One region of the Streptomyces sp. NPDC057694 genome, then DNA from elsewhere that is predicted to be linked to it. Evidence: riboswitches for the same ligand, from Rfam matches in the RefSeq annotation. Region 1 holds a riboswitch; the other holds the start of a gene.

What was found. A riboswitch is a leader RNA that binds a small molecule or an ion and turns the genes downstream of it on or off. The one in region 1 is predicted to bind ZMP and ZTP.
Region 2: linked by a shared signal. The riboswitch ahead of ACFVDP_RS11685 (glycine hydroxymethyltransferase) and the one ahead of ACFVDP_RS02530 (bifunctional 5,10-methylenetetrahydrofolate dehydrogenase/5,10-methenyltetrahydrofolate cyclohydrolase) in region 1 are both predicted to bind ZMP and ZTP.

What each region holds. Positions count from the first base shown of each region.
Region 1 is NZ_JBHVIX010000001.1:511,995-516,802, reverse strand. Features, by position in the region: gene ACFVDP_RS02540 (PIG-L deacetylase family protein) at 1-534, shown strand, start outside; gene ACFVDP_RS02535 (S8 family peptidase) at 678-1,640, shown strand; ZMP/ZTP riboswitch at 1,730-1,815, shown strand; gene ACFVDP_RS02530 (bifunctional 5,10-methylenetetrahydrofolate dehydrogenase/5,10-methenyltetrahydrofolate cyclohydrolase) at 1,838-2,698, shown strand; gene ACFVDP_RS02525 (alpha/beta fold hydrolase) at 2,726-3,712, opposite strand; gene ACFVDP_RS02520 (helix-turn-helix domain-containing protein) at 3,852-4,502, shown strand; gene ACFVDP_RS02515 (FKBP-type peptidyl-prolyl cis-trans isomerase) at 4,510-4,808, opposite strand, start outside.
Region 2 is NZ_JBHVIX010000003.1:399,224-404,031, forward strand. Features, by position in the region: gene ACFVDP_RS11675 (glutathionylspermidine synthase family protein) at 1-628, shown strand, start outside; gene rocD (ornithine--oxo-acid transaminase) at 641-1,855, opposite strand; ZMP/ZTP riboswitch at 1,983-2,069, shown strand; gene ACFVDP_RS11685 (glycine hydroxymethyltransferase) at 2,099-3,547, shown strand; gene ACFVDP_RS11690 (hypothetical protein) at 3,568-4,245, opposite strand; gene trpS (tryptophan--tRNA ligase) at 4,358-4,808, shown strand, end outside.

The DNA.
Region 1 (4,808 bases):
GTGCTGACCATGTCCCACGGCAGCGGAGGCGGTGACCCCGCAGAGCGCACCGCGGAGGCGCAACGGGCCGCGCACGTACTGGGCGCCGTGCTCGTGATGGAGGACTTCCCGGACGGTGCCATCGACGATTCCTCGGCCACGGTGCGGGCCATCGAGCGGGTCGTGCGCCGCGTCCAGCCGGAGATCGTCCTCGTCCATTCCGACAAGGACACGCACCAGGACCACCGGGCCGTGCACCGCGCCACGCTCGTCGCCGCCCGCTCGGTGCCGCGCGTCGGCTGCTACCAGTCACCGTCCGCCATGGTCACCTTCCAGCCCAACCGTTTCGTGGACCTGCGCGAGCGGGACCTGGAGGCCAAACTCGCCGCGATCCGCGCCCATGGCTCGCAGGCACGGACCCGCGCGTACCTCGACGAAGACCTGGTCAGAGCCACCGCCCGCTACTGGGGGCGCTACGCCAACGCGCACTTCACCGAGCCACTGGAAATGATCCGTGCCTCCACGCCGACCCGGTTCCGGCCCGACGGACACTGACGTGACGGCCGGCCCGCGTTCCTCGACGAAGTCAACCCCCGCCCACCCGGGGGCATGTTGCCGGTGATCGCCTCGGGTGCGCACATGCCCCGTATGGCGGGTTCCTGCATGCGGGGTCACCGGCCCGACCGCAGGCTCGAACCATGCGTATCCGGACACCTCTCGCCTGTTGTTTCGCGGCCGCACTGCTGCTGACCGTCACCGCCTGCGGGGGCGACGACAGCAAGCCCGATCCGAAGCGCGACGACCAGTGGGCGCTCGACGCGATCAAGCTGCCGGACGCCTGGAAGACGTCGAAGGGCGACGACACGGTCATCGCCGTCGTCGACACCGGCGCCGACCTCGACCACCCCGACCTCAAGGGCCGCTTCGTGGACGGCCACGATTTCGTCGACAACGACGACGAGCCCAAGGACATGAACGGCCACGGCACGCACGTGTCCGGCATCGCCGCGGCCCACACCGACAACGGGGTGGGCATCGCGGGCGGCGCGCCCAGCGCGAAGATCATGCCGGTCCGGGTGCTCGGCGCCGACGGCTCGGGCTCCAACGCGAACATCACCAGGGGCATCGTGTGGGCGGCCGACCACGGCGCCGACGTCATTAACCTCTCTCTCGGCGAGGGCCCGCTGATGTCCAACCTGCTCCAGGGCGGCATCCTCAACCAGGCCATCCAGCACGCCCACGACAAGGGCGCGGTCGTCGTCGCCGCCGCGGGCAACGACGGCGAGAACACCCAGCCGTACAAGGTCGACACCCCGGTGCTCGTCGTGGGCGCCAGTGACCAGAACGGCAAGGCGGCCTCGTTCTCCAACTTCGGCGCGGAGAAGGCCGTTTCGGCGCCCGGCGTCGACATCCTCTCCACGCTGCCCACGTACCGCACGAAGGAGTCCCTGAAGAACACCTCCGGGTACGGGGAACTGTCCGGTACGTCGATGGCCTCGCCCTACGTCTCCGCAGTCGCCGCGCTGCTGCACCAGCAGGGCCTGAAGCCGGACGACATCATCGCCACCATCCGCGACACGGCCGCCAACCCGGACAAGGCCGCCAAGCTGGGCCTGGGCATCGTCGACGCCGCGGCCGCGGTCAAGAAGAAGGACTCGTAGGACTTCGAGAATCAGGCGGACCGGCCCGGTGATTCCGGTAGCGCTCCGCAAAGGGCCATGACGGTCTCCATGACGGTCTACTAAAGTGACGTGCAGGCCGTGACTGGCGCTGAGGTGGAGCACCACCGGGGAGCGGTCCGACGAGATGTCGATGCCGTGCGCCTGGGCGAGTGGTCAGCAACGCCCGGAGAGCCACGATGTCCCGTACAGCACAGCTCATGGACGGCACCCGCCTCGCCGCACGTCTCGTCGAAGAGACCGCCGCCAAGGCGGCGGAGATCGCACACCGCACCGGAACCAGCCCCTGCCTGGCGACCGTGCTGGTCGGCGAGGACCCCGCATCCGCCACCTACGTCCGCATGAAACGAGCCCGGTGTGCGAAGGCCGGCATCCAGTCACGCCACATCGCTCTGCCCGCCACCACCACGACCACCGAGCTCGTCGACACACTCGCCGGCCTGTCCGACGATCCGGACGTGCACGGCATCCTGCTCCAGCATCCGTGCGGCCCGCACATCGACGAGCGAGCGGCATTCGAGGCCATCGCCCCGGAGAAGGACGTCGACGGGGTCACGATGCGTTCCTTCGCCGCGATGAGCTTCGCGCTTCCGGGGTTTGCCTCCTGCACACCGGGCGGGATCATGCGCCTGCTGGAGGAGTACGACGTCGACCTCGCCGGTAAGCACGCCGTCGTAGTGGGGCGCAGCGCGATCCTCGGCAAGCCGGTAGGCATGATGCTGCTCGCCAAGGACGCGACACTGACCTACTGCCACTCCCGGACGGCGGGCCTGTCGGAGATCGTCCGGGAAGCGGATGTGCTGGTCGCGGCTGTGGGACAGCCCCGGCTGATCCGTGGCGAGGACATCAAACCCGGTGCGGTGGTGATCGACGCGGGTTACAACCCCGGCAACATCGGTGACGTCGACTTCGAATCCGCCCTCACCCGCGCCCGCCTGATCACTCCGGTGCCCGGCGGTGTCGGGCCGATGACGATCGCTGTGCTGCTGGCGCAGACCGTCTCAGCTGCCGCGAACCAGCTCGCACTCCACCAGTCCTGAGCGCTGGAACAGGCTGCTCGGCATCACCTAGCCGTGGAGGGTGGCGAGCCAGTCGGTCAGCAGGCGGTTGACCTCGTCGGGGCGCTCCTGCTGGATCCAGTGGCCGCAGCCGTCCAAGAGGTGGGAGGCCGACAGGCCGGGGAGGGTCGTGGGGTAGGCGTCGATGGCGTCGGCCATCCAGGTAGTGGACGCGTCCCGGGCGCCGCCGATGAACAGGGACGGCTGCTCGATCGGGGCTCCGCGGTGCGGGGTCAGGTCTGCCCAGTCCCGGTCCATGTTGCGGTAGCGGTTGAGTGCGCCGGTGATCCCTGTGCGCTCGAACTCCCCGGCGTACACGTCGAGTTCGTCCTCGTTCAGCCAGGTCGGGAGGACCCCCGTGGGGAAGCGGTCGCGCAGCCGGCCGCCGTGGGCGACGAAGTGCGGGTCGGGCTCGCCCTGGGCGGGCATGGTGTCGGCGGACAGCGCCGCGTAGAAGCCGGCGAGCCAGCCCCGGACGTCGGGCTCGATCTCCGCCTCGGCGCGGCCCGGCTCCTGGAAGTAGGAGACGTAGAACTCCTGCTCGGGGCCGCCGATCCGGCCGAAGACATCGGTGGGGCGGGGGCCGCCGGGCGGCGTGTAGGGGACGCTCAACAGGCCGACCGCGCGGAACACCTCCGGGTGGAGCAGGGCCGAGGTCGCGGCGATGTTCGAGCCCCAGTCGTGGCCGACGACCACCGCGTGCTCCTCGCCGAGGGCGCGTACGACGGCGACGTTGTCCGCCACCAGGTCGAGCATCCGGTAGGCGTCCGTCGCCTCCGGCTTGGAAGAGCGACCGTAGCCGCGCACATCGACGGCCACCGCCCGGTAGCCGGCCGCGGCGAGGGCCGGGAGCTGGCGGCGCCAGGAGTACCAGGACTCGGGGAAACCGTGCACGAGCAGGACCAGCGGACCGCTGCCCTGCTCGACCAGGTGCAGGCGCCCGGCCGGGGCGTCGACGGTGCGGTGGCGGGGTTCGGCGGACGGCTCGGGCTGCATGGGGTTCTCCTCGGTTCGCTGGCGACGCGACTACCTGTCGATCATGCAGCGCGGCATCCGTCCGACGCGATCAGCGTTGACATTCTGGCAAACTCGCAGGACAGGGCGGTAAAGCGGCACGGCAAGAAGGGGCGGCAGGGTGGCAGTCGACGACGTGGACGGCGCACTGGCCGCGATGGGGTCCCGGCTGCGGGCCGCGCGCGAGCACCGCGGCGCGACGCTCACCGGTGTCAGCCGCGCGACCGGCATCTCGATCAGCACGCTGTCCCGGATCGAGACCGGCCGGCGCAAGCCCACCCTGGAGGTGCTGCTGCGACTGGCGAAGGAGTACGGCGTTTCCCTGGACGAGCTGGCCGGCACCGCACCCGCCTCCACGCCCGAGCCGCGCGCTGCGGTGCCGCTGAGCTTCGGCGACGACAAGGTGGTGCTGCCACTGACCAGATACGTCGGCGGCCTGCACGCCCACAAGCACGTACTGCCCGCCCTTGAGGACCCGCCCGCGCGGCCCCGGCAGGTCTCCCACGACGGCCACGAGTGGCTGTGCGTCCTGTACGGGCGGCTGTGGCTCGCGCTCGGCGACCAGGACCTCGTCCTGACGTCCGGGGACTTCGCCGAGTTCGACACCCGGACCCCGCACGGGGTGGCGAACGCCGGCCCCGGCGGTCCGGTCGAGTACCTGATCATGTTCGGACCGCAGGGCGAGCGCCTGCGACCACGCACCCCTCCAGCCGCCGGTCGCGGGAACCGCCGACCGAATCGCGCCCCGGCCGGCCGAGAAGAACAGCCGTAGACACTCCCTAGGAGTTGCTCCACCCGGCCGTGCTGGAATACGAGTCGAGCAGGTCCACCACGAAGACGAGGGTCGAGCCCGCCGGGATCAACGGTGACGGTGACTGATTGCCGTAGCCGAGACGTGGGGGAACGATGATCTCGCGTCGGCCGCCGACCTTCATCCCCTTCACCCCACGGTCCCAGCCCTTGATGACCCTGCCACCGCCCAGGGCGAATTTGAACGGCTCGCCGCGGTCCCAGGAGGCGTCGAACTGCTTCCCGGACTCGAAGGCGACCCCGACGTAGTGGACCCTGACGACCATGC
Region 2 (4,808 bases), on a different contig from region 1:
GGACCTGATGACCGTCGGCTATCTGAAGGAGACCGCGGAACAGGCGGGCCTCGACACCGACTGGATCTCCATGGAGGAGATCGGCTGGGACGACCTCTCGGGCCGCTTCGTCGACAACCGGCTCCGCTTCATCCGCAGTTGCTTCAAGCTGTACCCGTGGGAGTGGCTGACCACGGACGCGTTCGCCGACCACGTCCTGGACACCCTCGACAACGGCGGCGGCACCGGCAGCACCCTGTGGATCGAGCCCGCCTGGAAGATGCTCCTCAGCAACAAGGCACTGCTCGCCGTCCTGTGGGAGCTGTACCCGGACCACCCGAACCTGCTGGCCGCCCACGTCGACGGCCCCCGCGACCTCGCCACCACCACCGGTTACGTCGCCAAGCCGCTGCTGGGGAGGGAGGGCGAGGGCGTCACCCTGCACGAACCGGGTTCCGCTCCCGCCACCCCCGATCCCGAAGAGCCCTGCTGCTACCAGGAGTTGGCGCCCCTGCCCGACTTCGACGGGAACCGCACGGTGCTCGGCGCCTGGGTCGTCGACGGCGAGGCCGCCGGACTCGGCATCCGGGAGTCGGCGGGGCCGGTCACGGACGAGTACGCCCGCTTCCTGCCCCACGTGATCCTGTGACCGCCTGAGGTACTACACCCCCAGCACCGCCCGCAGCTGATCCAGACCCCAGTCCAGATCCTCCTTGCCGATCACCAGCGGCGGCGCGATCCGGATCGTCGACCCGTGGGTGTCCTTCACCAGGACACCCCGGGCCAGCAGCTTCTCGGAGATCTCCCGGCCCGTCCCGTACGCGGGATCGATGTCGACGCCCGCCCAGAGCCCGCGGCCCCGCACCTGCGTCACCTTCCCCGTCCCGGCCAGCGAGGCCAGCTCGGCGTGCAGATGCTCGCCCAGCTCGGTGGCCCGCCGCTGGAACTCCCCGTCGCGCAGCATCGCGATCACTTCGAGCCCCACCGCGCAGGCGAGGGGGTTCCCGCCGAACGTCGACCCGTGCTCGCCCGGCCGGAACACGCCGAGCACCTCGCGGTCGGCGACCACCGCCGACACCGGCACGACACCGCCGCCGAGCGCCTTCCCCAGCACGTACACGTCCGGCACCACGCCCTCGTGCTCGCACGCGAACGTCCGGCCGGTCCGCCCGAGCCCCGACTGGATCTCGTCCGCGACGAACAGGACGTTCCGCTCGCGCGTCAGCTCTCGTACGCCCGCGAGATAGCCGGGCGGCGGCACCAGGACCCCCGCCTCGCCCTGGATGGGTTCGAGCAGCACGGCCACCGTCTCGTCCGTGACCGCGGCCCGCAGCGCGTCGAGATCCCCGTACGGAACGATGTCGAAGCCCGGCGTGTACGGCCCGAAGTCGGCCCGCGCCTCCGGGTCCGTGGAGAAGCTGACGATCGTCGTCGTACGCCCGTGGAAGTTGTCGCTCGCCACCACGATCCGGGCCCGTCCGTCGGGTACGCCCTTGACTCGGTACCCCCACTTCCGGGCGGTCTTCACGGCGGTCTCCACCGCCTCCGCGCCCGTGTTCATCGGCAGCACCATGTCCTTGCCGCACAGCTCGGCGAGCTGCGTGCAGAAGTCGGCGAACCGGTCGTGGTGGAAGGCGCGCGACGTCAGCGTCACCCGCTCCAACTGGGCCTTGGCCGCCTCGATCAGCCGCCGGTTGCCGTGCCCGAAGTTGAGCGCGGAGTAGCCGGCGAGCATGTCCAGATAGCGCCGCCCCTCGACATCCGTCAGCCAGGCGCCGTCGCCCGTGGCGACGACCACCGGCAGCGGATGGTAGTTGTGCGCGCTGTGCGCGTCGGACGCGGCGATGAAGTCCTGCGTGGCGCGGTCGGGAGTCACAGAAGTCACGGGATCTCCGTTCGTACGGCACTCGGCGGGCAGTGCGGGACGGGCTTGTGGCCCGTTCCTATCGTGGCTCGCATGCCGGACGCGGAAACCTCGCCCGACGGCGCGCCCGGTAATGTGAGAAACGAGCCGTGACTGGCGCGCTGGGATGGGACCGACCATCGGGGAGCGGCTCGTGAACTGTGTGCCGTGCGCCTGGGCCGACCGCGAACCGACCGTGTCCGGAGGCAGCCCTTCATGACCACGCCCGACCTCACCCCCGAGTCCACCGCGTACCGCGCCGCTCTCGATGTCGTACGCAGCGTAGAGCCGCGCATCGCCGACGCCATCGGGCAGGAGCTCACCGACCAGCGCGAGATGCTCAAGCTGATCGCGTCCGAGAACTACGCGTCTCCGGCCACGCTCCTGGCCATGGGCAACTGGTTCAGCGACAAGTACGCCGAGGGCACCGTCGGCCGCCGCTTCTACGCCGGCTGCCGCAACGTCGACACCGTCGAGTCGATCGCCGCCGAGCACGCCCGCGAGCTGTTCGGCGCCCGGCACGCCTACGTCCAGCCGCACTCCGGCATCGACGCCAACCTCGTCGCGTTCTGGGCCGTGCTCGCCGACCGCGTCGAGGTGCCGTTCCTCGCCAAGACCGGCGTCCGGCAGATGAACGACCTGAGCGACGCCGACTGGGCCGAGCTGCGCCAGGCCTTCGGCAACCAGCGGATGCTCGGCATGTCGCTCGACGCGGGCGGCCACCTCACGCACGGCTTCCGACCGAACATCTCAGGAAAGATGTTCGACCAGCGTTCGTACGGCACCGACCCCACCACCGGCCTCATCGACTACGAGGCGCTGCGCGCGCAGGCCCGGGAGTTCAAGCCGCTGATCCTCGTCGCCGGGTACTCCGCGTACCCGCGCCTGGTGAACTTCCGGATCATGCGGGAGATCGCCGACGAGGTCGGCGCGACGCTCATGGTCGACATGGCGCACTTCGCCGGTCTCGTCGCGGGCAAGGTGCTCACCGGTGACTTCGACCCGGTCCCGCACGCGCAGATCGTCACGACCACCACCCACAAGTCGCTGCGCGGCCCGCGCGGCGGCATGGTGCTGTGCGACGACTCCCTCAAGGACCAGGTCGACCGCGGCTGCCCGATGGTGCTCGGCGGGCCGCTGCCGCACGTCATGGCCGCCAAGGCCGTCGCCCTCGCCGAGGCGCGGCAGCCCGCCTTCCAGGACTACGCGCAGCGCATCGTCGACAACGCCAAGGCGCTGGCCGAGGGGCTGACCCGGCGCGGCGCCACCCTCGTCACCGGCGGCACCGACAACCACCTCAACCTCATCGACGTGGCCTCCTCCTACGGCCTCACCGGCCGCCAGGCCGAGTCCGCGCTGCTCGACTCCGGCGTCGTCACCAACCGCAACGCCATCCCGGCCGACCCGAACGGCGCCTGGTACACCTCCGGCATCCGCATCGGCACCCCGGCGCTCACCACGCGCGGCCTGGGCACCGCCGAGATGGACGAGATCGCCGCGCTCATCGACCGGGTCCTGACCTCCTCCGAGCCCGGCACCACCAAGTCCGGCGCCCCCTCCAAGGCGAGCCACGTCCTGGAGCCGAAGATCGCCGACGAGGTCGCCCACCGCGCCACCGACCTGCTGGCCGGCTTCCCGCTGTACGGGCAGATCGACCTCGGCTGACACAGCGGCCCGGGCCTGTTTCAGCCGACGAGCTGCTGCCGCGGCTCCCGGGGTTCTCCCGGGGGACGCGGCAGCCGCCCGCGCATCCGCCACACCGCCCAGGCCAGGGCGAGGCCCGCGACGAGCCCGCCCAGCGCCCAGCGGACCTTGTCCCACAGAGGTACGCCGGCGTGCGCGTCGGCCGCCGTCTCCGCCGGGAACACTCCGGCGTGCCGCAGTTCGGCGACGAGGGCGGGGGAGGCGTGGTGCCAGCGCAGATCGTCGTCGTTCACGTCGACCATGGGGTCCGTACGGATCCACGGAGTGCCGTCGTCGGCGACGACCAGCTGGTCCTGGCGCTCGATGGCCGTGTCGGTGCCCGGCGCCCGCCGCGTCTCGGGCCAGCCGCCCACCCCGGTGATGCCCCACACGATCGTCGCCACCACGTGCGGGAAACGGCCGTCGTCCCAGGCCCTCGGCACCGGCTCGGTCACCGCGTCGAACTCCGCGGTCAGCTGCTCCAGGCGGGCGAAGTTCGGGTCCGTGTCGTTCAGGGACACCGAAGGGCCCGCCTTGGCGCCCGGGGCGATCACCACGGCCAGGTCGGGCACGTCCGCCCCGCCCGGCCCCTCCGGTCTCGCCTGCGCCGGCCCGCCGCCCACCAGCACCAGCAGCACGGCCGCCGACGCGGCCCGACGGACCGTCCGTATCGCGCGCATCACTCACCCCCGACACAGCGCCCGGCGTGATCCGGGTCACGGGAACACCGTAGTGGCAGACCTGACGTGCACCTGTCCCCATTCCATGAGGGACACCTGAGACAATGGGGCCATGGCCACTGATCGTCCTCGCGTGCTTTCCGGAATCCAGCCCACCGCAGGCTCGTTCCACCTCGGCAACTACCTCGGCGCGGTCCGCCAGTGGGTCGCGCTCCAGGAGTCCCACGACGCCTTCTACATGGTGGTGGACCTGCACGCGATCACCATCCCGCAGGACCCGGAGGTGCTCCGGCAGAACACCCGGCTCGCCGCCGCGCAGCTGCTGGCCGCGGGGCTCGACCCGGAGCGGTGCACGCTGTTCGTGCAGAGCCATGTTCCCGAGCACGCGCAGCTCGCCTGGATCATGAACTGCCTCACCGGCTTCGGCGAGGCCAGCCGGATGACGCAGTTCAAGGACAAGTCGGCCAAGCAGGGCGCGGACCGGGCCTCCGTCGGCCTGTTCACGTACCCGATCCTCCAGGTCGCGGACATCCTCCTGTACCAGGCGAACGAGGTCCCGGTCG